DNA from 3 places in the Streptomyces sp. NPDC058691 genome. Region 1 is predicted to be linked to each of the others. Evidence: riboswitches for the same ligand, from Rfam matches in the RefSeq annotation. Region 1 holds a riboswitch; each other region holds the start of a gene.
What was found. A riboswitch is a leader RNA that binds a small molecule or an ion and turns the genes downstream of it on or off. The one in region 1 is predicted to bind S-adenosylmethionine.
Positions count from the first base shown of each region.

Region 1 (4,063 bases):
CAACTGCCCGCTCTCGATCAGCTTCTTCAGGACGCCGACGGTCACGCCGCCCGCCGTCTCCGCGAAGATGCCCTCGGTGCGGGCGAGCAGCTTGATGGCGTCCACGATCTGCTCGTCGGTGACGTCCTCGACCGCGCCGCCGGTGCGCCGGGCGATGTCCAGCACGTAGGGGCCGTCCGCCGGGTTCCCGATGGCGAGGGACTTGGCGATCGTGTTCGGCTTCTGCGGGCGCACGACGTCGTGCCCGGCCTTGTAGGCGGTGGACACGGGGGAGCACCCCTCGGCCTGGGCGCCGTAGATGCGGTACGGCTTGTCCTCCACCAGGCCGAGCTTGATCAGCTCCTGCAGCCCCTTGTCGATCTTCGTCAACTGGGAGCCGGAGGCGATCGGGATGACGAGGTTGTCCGGCAGGCGCCAGCCGAGCTGCTCGCAGATCTCGTACGCGAGCGTCTTGGAGCCCTCGCCGTAGTAGGGGCGGAGGTTGACGTTGACGAAGCCCCAGCCCTCGCCGATCGGGTCGCCGATCAGCTCGCTGCAGAAGCGGTTGACGTCGTCGTAGTTGCCCTCGATGCCGACCAGTTCACCGCCGTAGACGGCGGCCATGACGACCTTGCCCTCCTCCAGGTCGTGCGGGATGAACACGCAGGACCGGAAGCCGGCGCGGGCCGCCGCGGCGCCGACCGCGCCCGCGAGGTTGCCGGTGGAGGAGCAGGACAGGGTGGTGAGGCCGAAGGTGCGGGCGGCCTCCAGGGCGATGGCGACGACGCGGTCCTTGAAGGAGTGCGTGGGGTTGCCGGAGTCGTCCTTGATGTGCAGGCCGCCGGTGACGCCCAGTTCGCGGGCGAGGTTGTCGGCCTTGACCAGCTTGGTGAAGCCGGGGTTCAGATTGGGCTTGGAGGCCACGTCGGCGGGGACGGGCAGCAGCGGCGCGTAGCGCCAGATGTTGTTCGGCCCGGACTCGATGCGCTTGCGGAGCGTCTCGGGATCGCCGGCGGGGAGGTCGTAGGCCACTTCGAGCGGCCCGAAACAGATCTCGCAGGCGAAGACCGGGCTCAGCGGGAAGCGTTCGCCGCACTCGCGGCAGGACAACGCGGAAGCGGGTCCGAAGGGGGAATCCGTGGACGCGACGTCGGTGACAACAGTCTGCGCAGCCATGTCAGGCGAGGCCCTTTCTCCTCATCTTCCTCACGGCGAATCTCGCCACGAGACGGAATTGGCACCTTCCCCACCTGGACCTCGCGGTCGGCGGGAGGGTTGCCGGGGCTTCAACGGGCCGTTCCCTCTGCCCCTCTGGATGAGCGGTATGGCACCGGGCCCAGGGCCCGTGCATTTGTCGGACGAGGCGCGATCACCGCGGACATACGATGGTCATGCCTCGTGTTCAAGACTGTAACCGACGACCTCGAACCTGGTCACAGGCCGTCCGTCCCTCGAGACGGGCAGAAACGGAGCAGCGCAGTGCTCGACGAGGTGGCCGGCTGGCTGCGGAGGCGGTCCTGGACCGCCGAGTGCCGCCCGCTGTCCCAGCTCCTCGCCGCGAAGCGGGCCGCGGGCCCGCGAGGGACGGTCAGCGTGGTGCTGCCCGCGCTCGACGAGGAGGCCACGGTCGGGGCGATCGTGGCGGAGATCCGCCGCGAGCTGATGTCCGAGGCCGTGCCGCTGGTCGACGAGCTCGTCGTGCTGGACTCCGGGTCCACGGACCGCACGGCCGCGGTCGCGGCGGAGGCGGGCGCGACGGTGGTCCACCGGGACGCGATCCTGCCGCGGCTGCCGGCCGTGCCCGGCAAGGGCGAGGTGCTGTGGCGCTCGCTGCTCGCGACGCGCGGCGAGATCGTCTGCTTCGTCGACGCCGACCTGCGGGAGTTCGACGCGCGCTTCGTCTCCGGGATCGTCGGGCCGCTGCTGACGGACGCGGGCGTCCAGTTGGTCAAGGCGATGTACGACCGGCCCCTGGAGACCGGTGGCACGGTGGTACCGGCGGGCGGCGGGCGGGTCACGGAGCTGGTCGCCCGGCCGCTGCTCAATCTGCACTGGCCGCAGCTCGCGGGCTTCGTGCAACCCCTCGGCGGGGAGTACGCGGCGCGCCGGTCGCTGCTGGAGCGGCTGCCGTTCCCTGTGGGGTACGGCGTCGAGCTGGGGATTCTCATCGACGCGCTCAACACGGTCGGGCTCGACGCGCTCGCGCAGGTCGATGTCGGGGTGCGGCACCATCGGCACCAGGACGGGCAGGCGCTCGGGCGCATGGCCGCGACGATCTACCGCACGGCGCAGACGCGGCTGGCGCGGGGGCATCTGGTGCGGCCCGTCCTGACGCAGTTCGACCGCACCGCGGACGGGGGCTTCGAGCCGCGCGTCCACGACGTCGTGACGGAGGAGCGGCCGCCGATGATCACGGTGCCGGAGTATGCGCGCCGCCGCGCTGTGGCGTGACGCTCCGCTTGGCGTTCGGGTGCGGGTGCGTTTGCGCTGGTCGCGCAGTTCCCCGCGCCCCTGTTGGGCTGCGGCCGGCTGCCCCGCGCGGGTACGTCGTGGCTGATCGCTAAGTTCCCCGCGCCCCTTACGAGGCACGCTGTCGCGCCGGGCACGGCGGCACCGCGACGCGCGCGGTTCGCCGCGGCCCTCATGGGGCACGCGGCGGCACCGGAACGCTCGGGTGGCGTAGCGCACACGTTTGCGGGTGGGGATGCGTGGCTAGGCTGGCCGCATGGTCGCATCGGATGGCGCGCGGGTTCTGGTGGCGTCGAATCGCGGGCCCGTCTCGTACAGCCTCAGGGAGGACGGGACGCTGGAGTCCCGCCGCGGGGGCGGCGGTCTCGTGTCGGGGCTGAGCGCGATCGGGCCGGACACGGACGCCGTGTGGGTGTGCGCAGCGCTCGGCGAGGGCGATCGCGCGGCCGTGCTGCGGACCCCGGAGCGGAGCGGGCGGCTGGCCGCGGAGGACACCGGTGACCAGCGGGTACGCATGCTGGACATCCCGGCGGACACGTTCGCGTCCGCCTACAACGGGATCGCGAACTCCGTGCTGTGGTTCGTGCACCACCTGCTCTTCCAGACGCCGCTGGAGCCCGTCTTCGACGAGGACTTCCGCGAGCAGTGGGCCGCGTACGTGGCGTACAACAGCGCCTTCGCGGACGCGCTGGCGGAGGAGGCCGGGGAGGGCGCGGCCGTCCTGGTGCAGGACTACCACCTGACGCTGGTGCCGCAGCTGCTCCGCTCGCGCCGCCCCGACCTGCGGATCGGCCACTTCTCGCACACGCCGTGGGCGCCGCCGGAGTACTTCCGGCTGCTGCCGGACGACGTGGCGGCCGAGGTGCTGACCGGCGTCCTGGGCGCGGACCGTGCGGCGTTCCTGACCCGGCGCTGGGCGGAGGCGTTCGCCGCGTGCTGCTCCGACGTGCTCGGCGCGACGGTCAGCCGGGACGACGGCGTGCTGACGGTGACGTACCAGGGCCGCACCACCCGGATCGGGGTGCACGGGCTCGGCGCCGACGCGGACTTCCTGCGGGAGCGGGCGCACCGCCCGGACGTGGAGGAGCGCCTGGCGGTGCTCCGGGAGGCCGTCGGCGGCCCGGACCGCAAGGTCATCGTCCGGGTCGACCGCACCGAGCTGTCGAAGAACATCGTGCGCGGCCTGCTGTCGTACGCGCAGCTGCTGCGCGACCGGCCCGAGTGGCAGGGCCGCGTGGTGCACGTCGCGTTCGCCTACCCCTCGCGCACCGACCTGGCGATCTACCGCGAGTACACCGACGAGGTCTCCGACCTGGCGGAGGAGATCAACGAGGAGTTCGGCACCCCGGGCTGGGAGCCGGTGATCCTGCACGTCAAGGACGACTTCGCACGCTCGCTCGCCGCGTACCGGCTGGCCGACGTGGCCCTGGTCAACCCGATCCGCGACGGTATGAACCTGGTGGCCAAGGAGATCCCGGTCGTCACCGACGACGGCGTCGCCCTGGTGCTGTCCCGCGAGGCGGGCGCCTACGAGGAGCTGGGCGACGACGCCTTCGTGGTCAACCCCTACGACATCCTGGCCACCGCCCGCGCGCTGCACCAGGCCCTCTCGGTC
Region 1 is NZ_JBHXSO010000010.1:81,744-85,806, forward strand. Features, by position in the region: gene thrC (threonine synthase) at 1-1,155, opposite strand, end outside; SAM riboswitch class I at 1,174-1,301, opposite strand; gene ACFWVC_RS09785 (glucosyl-3-phosphoglycerate synthase) at 1,459-2,430, shown strand; gene ACFWVC_RS09790 (trehalose-6-phosphate synthase) at 2,705-4,063, shown strand, end outside.

Region 2 (4,063 bases), on a different contig from region 1:
ACCGTTCAGGCTGACATGGCCGATCTCGGGCTTCTCCAAGTGGTTGATCACGCGCAGCAGCGTGGACTTGCCGGAACCTGAGGGCCCGAGGATGACGGTGACCTCCCCGGGCCGGACCGTCAGACTCACGCCGTCCAGCACCCGGTGGGTGCCGTACCACTTGTGCACGTCGTGGACCTCCACCGCGGCGGGCTGTATGCCGGTGGTCATGGGGTGGTCTCCGTCCGGATCCGGGTCCGCAGGTCGCCCAGGGCGGCCCGCAGTCTCTGTGCGGGAGTCGGCGGGACGGTCCGCAGCGCGCCCCGCGAGTAGTACCGCTCCACGTAGAACTGGACGACGGAGACGACGCTGGTGAGGATCACGTACCAGATGGTGGCGACCAGCAGCAGCGGCACGATGTCGCCGGGGTAGGTGCTGCCCATGCTCTGCACCGAGCCGAACAGGTCGAGCAGCGAGACGTAGAAGACCAGCGAAGTGCCCTTGATCAGGCCGATCAACTGGTTGACGTAGTTGGGGACGACGGACCGAAGGGCCTGGGGAAGGATGATCCTGGCGAACTGGTAGCGCTTGGGCAGTCCGAGCGCCGAGGCCGCCTCGTGCTGGCCCTGGTCCACCGAGAGGATGCCGGCGCGCACCACTTCCGAGGCGTAGGCGGCTTCGTTGAGGCTGAGGCCGATCACGGCGACGACCATGTCGGTGGCGAGCCGGGACTCGTCGAAGGTGAGGAACGCCGGGCCGAAGGGTACGCCGAGGCTCAACGTGCGGTACAGCGCGCTGAAGTTGTAGAGGAACAGCAGCACGACGATGAGCGGGATCGACCGGAACAGCCAGGTGTACGTCCAGCTGACGGCGCGCAGCACGGGGCTGCTGGAGAGCCTGGCCAGCGCGAGGACGATGCCTCCGAGCAGACCGAGCACCGCACTGTACGCCGCCACCTCCAGGGTGATCAGCAGACCGTCGACGATCACCGGCCGTACGAACCAGTACCCGAAGCGGTCCCACTGGAAGAAGGGGTTGGTGAGCAGGCCGTGCCCGATCTGGGCGACCAGCACCAGCACGATCGCCGTGGCGATCCACCGGCCTGGGCGGCGCAGGGGCAGCACCCGCTGTGCGGCCAGGGGCCGGGGTCCGGGCTCACGCACCTCGTCGGGCACCTCGTCGGGCACCTTGGCCGGCGCCCGGTCCTGGGGCGCCGAGCGGGCGGACACGGCGGTGCCGGGGGGTTCACTCATCAGGAGGCTCCAGCGGATGGGCGCACCCCGGTCGCGCAGGCGACGGTGGACCGGCCGGGCGCGGGAGCGGCCCGGCGGTACGGGGTGCGGGGACGAGCGGAACGGGGCCGAACAGGCGGGCACGCCCGCCGCGTCAGCGGGGGGTGCCGGCGTTCAGGAAGGGACCGTCAGCCTTGACAGAGCGCGCGACAGGACGCGGAACACGCGCTACACAGCGCGCTGCTGACGCCGGCCAGACCGACGGGCCGCTGCGTGTACGCCGGGACGAGGCCGTGGCGCCGCCACGCTGCCGTCCCCGGGATCGCGTACATCGCCGTCACCGTCACCGTTCCGCCCCGCGGGGGCCTCGCGCCTGCCGACCGTCGTCCGGTCCGGCCGTCATCCGGGACACCCCATCGCTGTGCGGGGGTTGCCACCGACCGGCCGAGGCCGGTCCGCCGCTGACATCCGGGACCGTTCTGCGGCGTAAGTTAGACACGGGCCGCGGGGAATGTCAACGACGCCGTCTCACATGCCGGATGCCGCCGTGAGACGCGCAACGCCTTCTTGACGCGCCGGGTTTGCCGGCCCAACACTGATGGGAACGGTCACGATTGTCAGCGCCCGCGGTGCCGTGTTCCGGCTCCGTGGGTCATCGGCCCCGGCCCGCTGACCGGCAACCCTCACATCGCGGTGGGGTGCCCCGGGTGACGACCGGGTCCCGCCGGCGCGGCGGGTCAAGCGCGGTCCCGCGTCTCGCGGGCCCCGAGCCGGGGAGGCGGACATGTCCAGGGCACGATCCGCTCTCCTCACCCGTCGGCTGCACATCGACTTCCTGCGCGTCTGCAGCGCCTTCGGCACGGCCGGCTGACCCCGACGAGTCCCCGCCCGTACCGACTCAGGGGCCAGGTGCGACCAGGCACAGGGCCTTCAGCCGTTCCGCCGCCGGTGCCCGAGGGCAACCGGGGGCCCACCATGCCCTGGAGAGTGCATGCCCGAGACGATCTCGCGCGATTCCGGCTCCGCGCCGCTCCGCGATCTCAGCTTCCGCACGTCCTGTACCGCGCTGCCGCGCACGTCCCGTCCGGACCGCTTCCGCAGCCGGATCGGTGCCGACGCCGCCGGCGGCTTCTACCCGGCCCCGCGCCGCTACGAGCTGTTCCTCTCGGCGCGATGCCCGCAGTCACGGCGGGTCTCCGTCACCCTCGACCTGCTCGGACTGCGGGACTCCATCGTCACGACGCTCGTTCCGCCGGCGTCCCCCGACGCCGCGGACGCCACCGACACCACCGCCACCGCCGCACTGACGCCGTTGCTCAGGGCCTACGAGGCCACCTGGCACGGCTACGACGGACCGCTCACCGTGCCCGCCCTGTGCGACCGGTGGACCGGACGCGTCGTCAGCAACCACACCCCTGACATCCTCCGCGATCTCGCGGGCCGCCTCGGCGACGCGGCGCGCGGACCCGTGCCCGTCCTGTGCCCCCCGGCCCTGGCCGGCGAGATCGAGGCCGTCCAGGACTTGGTGGAGGAGGACGTCATGTGCGCCGCGGAACAGGCCGCCGCGGCCCCGGCGGCGGCGGACCGCGCGAAGTCCCTGGAGAGGCTGCGCACGGCGCTCGGCCTGCTGGAGCGCCGACTGGCGTGCGGGCCGCACGTTCTGGGCGAGCGGCTGACCGCGGCGGACGTCGATCTGTGGGTGGCCCTGACCGACCTGGCGGAGGGTGTGCTCTCCCCGTACGACGGCCTCACGGCCTATGTGCGCCGGCTCGCGCAGCATCCGGCCTTCCGCGTCCCGCACGGTCACCCCGGCCGCTGAGGTCGCGCGTCCCGGCAAGGCAGCGCGGACGTCCGCCCCTCCCGTACGAGGAGGGGCGGACGTCCGCGCTGTCCCGAGTCCTGGAGTCCCCGGCGCCTCAGGCCTCCTCGGCCGGAAGGGCGTACAGCCCGGGCAGGTTGACCACGATCGCCTCCTGGGTGCTGCGGGCGATGACGACCACGGCCTCCTCCGCGGGGTCCGGGTTCTCCTCCCGGTGCGGCACGAACGGCGGGACGAAGATGTAGTCGCCCGGCGAGGTGCGCAGTCGCACCTCCTCGGGCTCCCGACCGGAGTCGTCGAGGAAGACGAACTCGGGGTGTCCGCTCACCACGTAGATGGCGGTCTCGGACTCGCCGTGATGGTGGTCGGACGACGACGTCGCGGGGGCCACATGGGTCTGGCCCATCCACAGCCTCTCGGAACCCACCGTCTTCCCGCTGACGGCGGCGAACCTGCGCATGCCGCCGGTCTGCGCGGTCCCGTCGTCCAGGGAGTCCGCGCGGATGTGGTGGAGCCGGGAGCGCAGGGGCGCCGCCCCGTGCCCGGGGGTGTCGGGGAGATGGGGGTGAAAGCCCTCACCGGGGTTCGTCAACGGCTCGCTCATGCCGGGACGGTAGAGCTGTCCCGAAAAGGATGTCAAGAAGTGTCCATTGCCCTTCACCTGCGGCAACACTGCCGCAATGAGGCGAGGGAGCGGCAGGAGCCCTGGCCGGGAAAGCCAGTTCGTGCATGATGTGACCATGCATATCTCCGCGAAGGCGGACTACGCCACGCGCGCACTCCTGGAGCTCGCCTGTGAGCCGGCCCGGCCCCTGACGTGCGAAGCCATCGCCTCCTCGCAGCAGATCCCCTTCCGGTTCCTGAAGTCCGTCGTCGGCGAGCTGCGGAAGGCCGGGCTGGTGCGCAGTCAGCGCGGCTGCGAAGGCGGTTACTGGCTCGGCCGCCCCGCCGGCGAGATCACCCTCCTGGACGTCGCGCTCGCCGTCGACGGCGAGTTGATCACTTTGCGGGGCGAGCCGCCGGCCGGGCTCGA
Region 2 is NZ_JBHXSO010000021.1:91,642-95,704, forward strand. Features, by position in the region: gene ACFWVC_RS17220 (amino acid ABC transporter ATP-binding protein) at 1-210, opposite strand, end outside; gene ACFWVC_RS17225 (amino acid ABC transporter permease) at 207-1,232, opposite strand; SAM riboswitch class IV at 1,853-1,961, shown strand; gene ACFWVC_RS17230 (glutathione S-transferase C-terminal domain-containing protein) at 2,203-3,030, shown strand; gene ACFWVC_RS17235 (cupin domain-containing protein) at 3,128-3,634, opposite strand; gene ACFWVC_RS17240 (RrF2 family transcriptional regulator) at 3,771-4,063, shown strand, end outside.
Region 2: linked by a shared signal. The riboswitch ahead of ACFWVC_RS17230 (glutathione S-transferase C-terminal domain-containing protein) and the one ahead of thrC (threonine synthase) in region 1 are both predicted to bind S-adenosylmethionine.

Region 3 (4,063 bases), on a different contig from region 1:
GAGCAGCCCAAGCCGCTGGACATCGGCCCGGAGACGGACGAGAACGGCGTGGAGAAGAAGGTCGGCCTCACCACGCGACTGCGCGCGAAGCTGTCGCGCGGCTACTACGGCGAGGGGACCCAGATCCCCAAGCCGTCGGCCGAGGAGTACGAGGAGATCACGAGCGGCCACGGCCACCACTGATCCCCGACGCTGTGCCACCGGGCAGGGCCCTGTTCGCCGGAGTTCATCCGGTGGACGGGGCCCTTTCCCGTTCCCCCGCGCCGATAGGCTGGGGCCGAAGGACCATCCATTGCACGTCAGACCACCCGGAGTGTGGACCATGAGCGTTGTGAACCCCGCTGGAGGCGACACCGCGGCGGATCGCTCCTGGCCCGAGATACTGGCGACGCTGCTGGCGGGGAAGGACCTGAGCAGCGCGGAGACGGCGTGGGCGATGGACCGCATCATGAGCGGCGGGGCCTCCGACGCCCAGATCGCCGGTTTCATGGTGGCCCTGCGGGCCAAGGGCGAGACCGTCGAAGAGGTCACCGGCCTCGTCGAGGCGATGTACGCGCACGCGCTGCCGCTCGACATCCCCGGGCCCGCAGTCGACATCGTGGGCACCGGCGGCGACCGGGCCAGGACCGTCAACATCTCGACGATGTCCGCCATCGTCATCGCCGGTACCGGGACCAAGGTCGTCAAGCACGGCAACCGCGCGGCCAGCAGCGCCAGCGGCGCCTCCGACGTGCTGGAGAAGCTGGGCATCAACCTGGACCTGTCGCCCGACCGCGTCGCCCGGGTGGCCGAGGAGACCGGCATCACCTTCTGCTTCGCGGCCAAGTTCCACCCCGCGATGCGCTACGTCGCCTCGGCACGGCGCGACCTGGGGATCCCGACCTCCTTCAACATGCTCGGCCCGCTGACCAACCCGGCCCGGGTCGGGGCGTCGGCGGTCGGCTGCTTCGACACCCGGATGGCCGGGCTGATCGCGGGTGTGCTGGCGCGGCGGGGCACCTCCGCGCTGGTGTTCCGCGGTGACGACGGACTGGACGAGCTGACGGTCACGGCCACCTCCCAGGTGTGGATCGTGCGGGACGGGGCCGTGGAACAGGTCTCCTTCGACCCGCGCGACGTCGGCATCGAGCTGGTCCCGGTCGAGGCGCTGCGGGGCGCCGACGCGGCCTACAACGCCGACGTGGCGCGCCGGCTGCTGGCCGGCGAGACGGGCCCGGTGCGGGACGCCGTCCTGCTCAACTCCGCTGCCGCACTGGTGGCGCTGGAGCCCGCGGAGGGCACCTTGACCGACCGCATCGCCGCCGGGATGACGCGGGCGGCGGAGTCCATCGACTCGGGCGCGGCCGCGAAGACGCTGGAGCGGTGGGCGGCGGCCACCAACTCCTAGTCGCGCGGACGTTCACACGGAAGGGCCGGGGCCGGGCGCCCCGGCCCTTCCGTGTCCCCGCCGTACCCGGGGCCGCCGGTGCGCGATGTCCGGGATGCGGACCGCGACTTGCGGCGCCGGAGGTCTGTGGCAGGATGCTGCGCAGGTCACGAGTGACAGCGACACGGCCCCGGCCCGCTGTCCGGCAACCCTCCTTCCGTGGCGGGGTGCCCCGGGTGATGACCAGGCCGCAGGCAGCGAGGTCTGCGGCAAGCGCGGTCATGAGGAGTTCTTCCATGAGCAAGCGAATGCGCTAGGGCCCGAAGGCCCCTTTCCACCCTCCCCGGGCGTGCCTTGTGTGCCGCCCGGTGTCCCGAGGGCTTTCCCGTCATCCCTGACGCCCCGTCGCTTCCCCCTGCCCACAGGAGACTTCGCCATGTCCGTGCACCCCGCTGCCACCGTCCGCGCCACTCCGCTCCCCGTCCTCGGCCGCGACGTCCTCGTCCCGCTCGTCACCGGCGGCGAGGTCGCCTACGCCGCGCTCGACTACGCCGCGAGCGCGCCCGCGCTCCAGCGGGTGTGGGACGACGTGGCCGCCTACGCGCCCTACTACGGCAGCGTGCACCGGGGCGCGGGGTACCTGTCGCAGCTGTCGACGGACCTGTTCGAGCAGAGCCGCGCGGAGGTGGCCGCGTTCCTCGGCTGCCGGGCGGACGACCAGGTGGTCTTCACCCGGTCGACCACGGACTCGCTCAACCTGCTGGCCTCCGTCGTGCCGGACGGGACCCGGGTCTTCGTCTTCGAGACCGAGCACCACGCCTCGCTGCTGCCCTGGCGGGACGGCGATGTCACCTACCTGAGCGCGCCCCGGACCCCCGCGGAGGCCGTGGCCGTGCTGGAACGGGCGCTGGCCGCGCGCGAGACGGAAGGGCCGGCGCTGGTCTGTGTGACGGGTGCGTCCAATGTGACCGGAGAGCTCTGGCCGGTCCGCGAGCTGGCGGCGGCCGCCCACGCGCACGGCGCGCGCATCGTCCTCGACGCGGCGCAGCTCGCGCCGCACCACCCGGTCGACGTGGCCGGACTCGACGTGGACTGGGTGGCCTTCTCCGGGCACAAGCTCTACGCGCCCTTCGGGTCCGGCGTCCTGGCCGGCCGCGCCGACTGGCTCCGCGAGGCCGAGCCCTACCTCGCGGGAGGCGGCGCCTCCCGGCGCGTGGCCCGCCGCGAGGACGGCGGCGTCGAGGTGGACTGGCACACCACGGAGGCCCGCCACGAGGCCGGCTCGCCCAACGTCATCGGGGTCTACGCCATCGCCTCCGCCTGCCGGGCCCTGCGCGAGGCGGGTTTCGACGGCCTCGTCGAGCGCGAGCAGGCGCTGGTCGCCCGGGTGCGCGAGGGGCTCGCCGGGATCCCGCAGGTCCGCGTGCTGTCCCTGTTCGGCGAGGACGCCCCCCGCGTCGGCGTCCTGTCCTTCGTCGTCGACGGCTGGAACAGCTCTCACTTCGCCGCCGCCCTCTCCGCCGAGTACGGCATCGGCGTCCGCGACGGACTGTTCTGCGCCCACCCGCTCGTCCGCACGCTGCTCGGCGACCACACGGAACCGGGGGACTGCGGGGGCGACACCACGCTCAACGCCGTCCGCGTCTCCTTCGGCGCGGGCACCCCCGACGAGCACGTCGACCGCTTCCTCGACGCCGTCCGTACGCTCGTCACCGACGGCGCGCGGTGGCGCTACCGCACCGAGAACGGCCGCTGCGTCCCCGCGTAGCGGCGCGCCGGGGCGAGGCCCTGCCGGCCGGAGTCCCTAGGAGTCGAGACCGATGGCGAAGGCGGCTTCGAGGTCGTGCTGGGAGTACGTGCGGAAGGCCACGTGGGTGTCGGTGGCCTCGACGCCGGGGATCTTGCTGATGCGGCCGGGGATGACGTCCGCGAGCTGGTCGTGCTGGGCGACCCGGACCATGGCGACCAGGTCGTAGGTCCCGGTGACGGAGTAGACCTCGCTGACGCTGTCGAGCGCCGCGATGGACTGCGCGATCTCGGGGATCCGGTCGACGCTGGTCTTGATGAGCACGATCGCGGTGATCACGGCTGTAGGTCTCCTTGGGTCGCCCTGGGTGCGGGCTCAAGCTTAGGCCTTGCCCGGTAGCACCCCCAGGCGCACAGGAAGCCGAAGAGGAATCCGGTGATGTGCGCCAGGTACGCCACGCCCGGGCCGGACTGCTGGGCCTGCCCGGCCAGGGACTGCAGCACGAACCAGAAGACGAGCACCATCCACGCGGGGAAGCGCAGGGGCAGGAAGAAGAGGAAGGGGAAGAGGCTGGTCACCCGTGCCCGGGGATAGAGGTAGAGGTACGCGCCGAGGACACCGGAGATGGCACCGGACGCGCCGACCAGGGCCTGGGTGGACGTGGTGTGCGCCAGGGCGTAGCCGTAGGTGGCCAGGTAGCCGCACACCACGTAGAAGAGGAGGTAGCGCAGCCGGCCCATGCGGTTCTCGACGTTGTCGCCGAAGACGTAGAAGAACAGCATGTTGCCCAGCAGGTGCACCCAACTCCCGTGCACGAAGAGCGCCGTGAGCACCGAGACGAAGGGCGACCGCCCCAAGTCGCCCGGCGGCGGGCACCCGGTGGGCATCACGACCGACGCGGCGGGCACGCGCCCGTGCCAGAGCTCCGCGGGGATGACACCCCACCGGGC
Region 3 is NZ_JBHXSO010000045.1:56,333-60,395, reverse strand. Features, by position in the region: gene ACFWVC_RS27950 (cytochrome bc complex cytochrome b subunit) at 1-183, shown strand, start outside; gene trpD (anthranilate phosphoribosyltransferase) at 323-1,387, shown strand; SAM riboswitch class IV at 1,532-1,648, shown strand; gene ACFWVC_RS27940 (aminotransferase class V-fold PLP-dependent enzyme) at 1,803-3,134, shown strand; gene ACFWVC_RS27935 (Lrp/AsnC ligand binding domain-containing protein) at 3,171-3,452, opposite strand; gene ACFWVC_RS27930 (rhomboid family intramembrane serine protease) at 3,449-4,063, opposite strand, start outside.
Region 3: linked by a shared signal. The riboswitch ahead of ACFWVC_RS27940 (aminotransferase class V-fold PLP-dependent enzyme) and the one ahead of thrC (threonine synthase) in region 1 are both predicted to bind S-adenosylmethionine.